Regions from separate parts of the Terrimonas alba genome, predicted to be linked through region 2. Evidence: riboswitches for the same ligand, from Rfam matches in the RefSeq annotation. Region 2 holds a riboswitch; the other holds the start of a gene.
What was found. A riboswitch is a leader RNA that binds a small molecule or an ion and turns the genes downstream of it on or off. The one in region 2 is predicted to bind cobalamin.
Positions count from the first base shown of each region.

Region 1 (3,157 bases), on a different contig from region 2:
TTCAATACCTATTCCTGTGCTTTCTGCATTTCGTTGCGTTGCATACAGCTTATTGCTGCAATAGAAACGGATTGACTGATCATCAGTTGTTAATTGAATCTCGATAGCCGAAGGCTCCCGGTTGCTGATGCCATATTTAAATACGTTTTCAATGAATGTCATTAGTATAAGCGGTGCGATTTTCTTACCAGTAGTTTTACCCGACACGATGAAGTTGACATTCATTTTATCACCAAGTCTCAATCGTTGCAGGTCAATATAGTCCCTGATAAAGTCCATTTCATTTTCCAAGGGAACAAATTCCTCCCGCACATCATCAGTAACATAGCGCATAATATTGGAAAGCTTCAAAATGCTTTCAGCCGTATTATCGCTTTTAGAAGCTGCCAATGAATAAATATTGTTGAGCGTATTAAATAAAAAATGGGGATTGATCTGTGCCTTCAAAAACGATAGCTCAGCATTTGCCTTATCCGCTTCTGCCTGCAATGCCCTTTGCTCAGTTGCCCGCAATCTTACCCGGATCTGTATGGCCATACTCATGGCCAGGATGGTGAAGTAAAAAAATATGCTGACCACATCTATTTTTTGCAAACCCCTTGTATTCATTGGTGAACCGGGTGGCTTATCGCCGGGCTGCCTCATAGGGGGTGGCCCTTTGAAATCATCGACAGGTGGTGGTGGCCCGGGATTCGGCATCTCCAACCCTGTACCCGGACCAAGATTACTCACCATGCGGTCAAAAGGCTTCAGCAACCATACGGCGATTAATATAATAAACAGGGAACTCGAATACAGGAAAAAATTTTTCTTCAGGTAAAGCTTCGGTATCAACCACCAGCTATGGAGATAGAAAATAAAAATATAAGTACTGAAAAATAGCCAGGTATAAGGTGAAGCGAGTGTCGATAGTATGCCGTTATAACCCGATTGACTTGTGACAAATAACACAGGCAAGCTTAGAAATAATATCCAGGCAGCAATATGAGTAACAATCGTGTAGCTCTTTGACTGGATCATATACAAAAAAACATGCTTTGCCTTAAAAATAGCTGAATGTATCGGTATGTGGGGATTTTGTATGGATGAAAAGAAGAACTATGCTGGCGACAACTTAAAATTGAACGGGTTTGCGGTTTGAAATATTTCTGATTGCATAACAGCTTACTCTCCCTACATTTGCGGCCAGTTTGGTTTGCCGACGATAAATGTCGGCATTAAAAGGGAAACCGGTGAAAGTCCGGTGCTATCCCCGTAGCTGTAAACCCCCTAACCCCTATCCTTCGACATAGCTCAGGAGGGAGTTAGGAAATCTAATTCTGAGTGCCACTGTTTTTACACGGGAAGGCAATTAGATTGGGGTGAGCCAGAAGACCTGCCAGGCTGGTTAATAATCATTCAATGCTTTCGGGTGAAAGGCTTGAAATGTAAAAGTCGCAGGACGTTTATATTTCTATCACGCCGTTGTTGGTTAATCCTGAGCTCTGAGCCTGCCTGTCGGCAGACAGGCTTGTCGAAGAGTCGAAGGGCCAACAACTCTTACACGGAAGCAGTCACGCAAAACTTTTTTTAAAAATGAAAAAGAATTTTTTTGTAGTGGCTGCCCTCAGTATCAGCAGCCAGCTATTTGCTCAACTTGCCCCCACGAGCCAGGAGGAAGACAGTACGTACAAATCATTAAACCAGGTAATCGTTACCGCCAGCAAATTTTCTAAAAAAGCATCAGAGACCGGTAAAGTAGTTACAGTGATCAACCGTGCCGTACTGGACAGAAGTATGGGAAAGGACCTGGCGCAGTTACTTACCGAGCAGGCCGGCATCGTGATCAATGGTGCTACCAGCAACCCGGGCAAAGACAAATCTGTTTTTCTTCGCGGAGCCAAAAATGATTACACAGTTATATTAATAAATGGCGTACCACTTACCGATCCTTCAGGTGTTGGTGGCGCTTTTGATCTTCGCCTTTTCCCGATCGAACAAATCGAACGTATTGAAATATTAAAAGGCGCCCAATCAACTTTATATGGTTCTAACGCCATCGCCGGTGTTATAAATATCATTACCCGCAAAGGTGCTGACAAGCCGGCCCAACTGTTTGGCAATTTTTCCGGTGGTTCTTTTGGTACATTTAAGAGCAATGCCGGATTGAGTGGCAGTGCTAATAAAGTCTCCTACAATATTGGTTTTATGCACCACGAAACAAAAGGGATCTCTGAAGCAAAAGATACCACGAAAGCAAAATCATTTGATAAGGACGGGTTTCTTCAAAATGGCTTGTACCTGAACATAGATGGTGAAGTGATAAAAGGACTACACATCAAGCCTTATTTCCGCTATAATTTTTATAAAGGGAGCTTCGATGATGATTCTTATAAAGACGCCGACAACAAATACAAATCATCGCTGCTTTCTACTGGTGCCGCCGCTCAATATGATTTCAGCAAAGGAGCTGTGGTAGCGCAATATGGTTATGACGAAATTTTCCGTGATTTCAAAAGTTCCTTCCCGTCAACTTTTGAAGGGCGGAGTAACAACGCAGAACTATACGGTCATGTAAACCTGGCGGAACACTTCCAGTTACTGGCTGGTCTTGATTACCGCAAACAACAATCGCTTGATACCAATGCAAATCCAAAAAAACCCAAGTTTCATATCACCAGTCCCTATCTTTCTTTTTTTATAAAAAATCTTGCAGGCTTCAATTTGGAAATAGGCGGTCGTTACAATAAGCATTCTAAGTTTGGCGACAATTTTACGTATAGTATCAATCCTTCCTATCTTTTAAATGAACAGGTAAAATTGTTTGTCAATGTAGCGTCTGCATTCAAAGCTCCTACCCTGAGCGAACTGTATGGCCAATGGGGGGCCAATCCTGATTTGAAACCCGAAAAATCTAAAACCTATGAAGGAGGTGTGCAGGTTTCTTTGCTGGATAATAAATTAGATGCAAGAGCAGTTTATTTTTCAAGGAATATCAAAGATGTGATTGCCTATGGCCCTGCCTTCAGCTATATTAATCTTAATAAACAAAAAGATCAGGGTATAGAAATAGAGCCGACACTTCATATCAATAAAGACCTCCAACTAAAATTATATTATGCTTTTACAGATGGAGAAGTAACTACAAATAATGCGGGCAAAGACACATCCTATTTCA
Region 1 is NZ_JBHMQM010000009.1:145,967-149,123, forward strand. It holds gene ACFEL9_RS23540 (sensor histidine kinase) at 1-1,020, opposite strand, end outside; cobalamin riboswitch at 1,175-1,397, shown strand; gene ACFEL9_RS23545 (TonB-dependent receptor plug domain-containing protein) at 1,576-3,157, shown strand, end outside.
Region 1: it holds a riboswitch for cobalamin, as region 2 does, so the genes downstream of both, ACFEL9_RS23545 (TonB-dependent receptor plug domain-containing protein) here and ACFEL9_RS14570 (ribonucleoside-diphosphate reductase small subunit) in region 2, are expected to answer to the same signal.

Region 2 (3,157 bases):
GAGCTGATCAGCATTTTGCTGGATGATGTCGTACACATCATCAGCCAGTAAAGGCGCTTTTTCTCCTGTTTTATTATCGATATAATTGTAAAGAAGCTTTGCCGTTTCTGAAAAAGACTTGGTCGTATTCTTATGCAGGTTGCTCACAGCGATCCTTGCCGCCAATACCGCAAAATCAGGATGCTTGGTGGTAAATGAAGCGGCTGTTTCTGCAGCCAGGTTATCCAATTCGGTAGTGGGTACGCCATTGTAAATACCAACAATTACTTTTTTGGCAATTTCAATAACGTCATCTGATTTAAGGGTAAGGCCATAACTTAATTTCATTACCCGGGATGTGATCTTGTCGAAATGAACGGCTTCCTGCTTGCCATTGCGTTTCAGTACATACATGTCTTTATATTTAGAAGGTTAGTAGTTGTGAGTCTTTAAAAAGTGAAACCAGGAGCATCAAAAATCTTCGTCAATTGAAAACGTATTTGATTTAATATCATTCATCACACCCGACTTCTGGTATTCGCCCACTCTTTTTTCGAAGAAGTTGGTTTTACCTTGTAAAGAAATCAGTTCCATAAAATCAAAAGGGTTGGTCGCATTGAAAATCTTAGTATAACCTAATTCAGTTAACCACCTGTCAGCTACAAACTCGATGTATTGCTGCATCAGTTTTGCATTCATACCTATCAGGTCGACAGGCAAAGCATCGGTGATAAACTCCTTTTCAATTTCCACTGCATTACCAATAATGGCATGTACCTGTTCTTCACTCATTTTGTTTTTCAACATGCTGTATAACAAACAAGCGAATTCACAATGCAATCCTTCATCACGGCTGATCAGCTCGTTGCTGAAGGTAAGGCCGGGCATCAATCCTCTTTTCTTCATCCAGAAGATAGAGCAGAAGCTTCCGCTAAAGAAAATTCCTTCTACAGCAGCAAAAGCCACTAAGCGTTCAGCAAAGCTTCCATTCTCGATCCAGCGAAGAGCCCATTCTGCTTTTTTCTTAACAGCAGGCACTGTGTCGATGGCATGGAAAAGACGATCCTTTTCTTTGGGATCTTTGATATAGGTATCGATCAGTAACGCATAAGTTTCGGAGTGAATGTTTTCCATCATAATCTGAAAGCCGTAAAAACAACGGGCTTCCGGCAATTGTACTTCACTCATGAAATTCACTGCCAGGTTTTCGTTCACAATGCCATCGCTTGCAGCAAAAAATGCCAGTACATGTGAAATGAAATGACGTTCGCCATCATTCAGGCCATTCCAATCCTTGATATCGCCACTCAGGTCAATCTCCTCAGCCGTCCAAAAGCTGGCTTCGTGTTGTTTATATTTTTCCCAAATTTTTGGATAATTGATGGGGAGAATAACAAAGCGGTCTTTGTTTTCTTTTAATAAGATTTCTTGTTCGTCGTGCATAGTATTATAAATTCAATGTTGTCAAAAAGCGGCACGACTAAAGACGAAGAATCCGCACCTCTTTTACAGAAAGAAGCGACATTCAATCTTTGCCTGTACCTTTTTCGGGAGGCTCCAAACAATAAACATAACAACGGCAGGTCTCCTGGCTTGGCCCAACCTGGTCACCTTCCCACCCCGACATTAATGCCGGGACAGTGGCTTTCTTGACCGGGTCTGTTCCCTTTGTTGAAGGGAGTGGCTTTACAGTTGCCCGTCAGCCCATGATTTTCACACGGTTCCCTATTAAGCGGGCAGTAGTGGATAAGGTAACTGCCCAACGCCGATATTAATTATTTATTAAGAACTCGAACGAATGTAATATCAATTCATAGAAGTTTCCCTTGGGAGTTTTTCACAGAATGTGCATAGATTTTTTTGTCGGCCAGCAAACAGTTTTCAGGACTGCATTTCAAAAAAATGTCTATTTCATGGGGAATATTTTATTTGGTGAAATGATGTTATTCCATTTAAATCAGGCCGGAATTTAGCAGGCTAAAAGTTGTTTTAAAATAGCTAACCGCCATAGTAAAGTTTTTAATTGCAGTCGCAGGCTTTTACTTTTGCCGGATAAATTTTACTATGAAACCGGGCATGATAATTTTCATCACACAGGAAAATGGTTATTTGCGAGGTTCCATGTGGCAAAAAAAATAAAAAATAAACAGATGAATCCTGATCTTTTTAATGAATTGGTCCGAGGCCGTCGTTCTGTTTTTCCTGATCAGCTGGAAGCGGGTAAAAAAGTGGACGATAAAATTATAAACGAGATATTGATCAATGCGACATGGGCGCCCAATCACGGTCAGCAACAGCCCTGGCATTTCACTGTGTTTACCGGTGATGGGTTAAAAAAATTAGCCGCTTTTCAAAGCAAATTATACAAACAGAAAGCCGGTAGCCAGTTCAAGGAAATTACTTATGGCAAATTGCAAAACAATCCGTTGAAAGCTTCTCATATCATTGCTATTGGCATGAAAAGAACACTAACGAAAAACATTCCTGAAATAGAAGACATAGAAGCGGTGGCCTGTGCCGTGCAAAATATTTATTTATCGGTTACGGCTTATGGATTGGGCGGCTATTGGACCACGGGTGGTGTAACCTATTTTGAAGAAGCAAAATCATTTTTTGGACTGGAAGCCCAGGATAAACTGCTTGGATTTTTTTATATCGGCCATACAGCTATTCCGTCAATAGGTGCGACAAGATTGCCACTGGAAGAAAAAGTAACCTGGGTAAATGCGTAGCGCCAGGACGCTGACAATTATCAGTTGTAAAAATTATCTTTGTTTATCTAACCTTACACACATGAAAAAAACAATATCGGTTCTTGTTGTAATTCTTTTTGCTTTTATGGGCAATAGCCAGCCGCCAGCCGGTGATGCCAAACCCGGTGATACCTATGGTGAAAAAATAACAGCTGATAATGCCATACCCATAAGTGAGGCATTAGTCAAATTAAATGAAGGAACAGAAACACTGAACACAAAAATAAAGGCCAAAATAGTGGACGTATGTCCCAAAAAAGGATGCTGGTTGAAGCTGCAGCTAAACGATAAAGAAACGGCAATGGTTAAAATGAAGGATTACGGATTCTTTCTGCCGCTGGCCGCCAAAGGAAAAACAGTAGTAATTGATGGCGAGGTGAAAAAGAAAACTATTTCAGTAGCCGAGTTAAAACACTACGCTGAAG
Region 2 is NZ_JBHMQM010000004.1:611,651-614,807, forward strand. It holds gene ACFEL9_RS14565 (ribonucleoside-diphosphate reductase subunit alpha) at 1-393, opposite strand, end outside; gene ACFEL9_RS14570 (ribonucleoside-diphosphate reductase small subunit) at 451-1,422, opposite strand; cobalamin riboswitch at 1,541-1,764, opposite strand; gene ACFEL9_RS14575 (nitroreductase family protein) at 2,130-2,711, shown strand; gene ACFEL9_RS14580 (DUF4920 domain-containing protein) at 2,773-3,157, shown strand, end outside.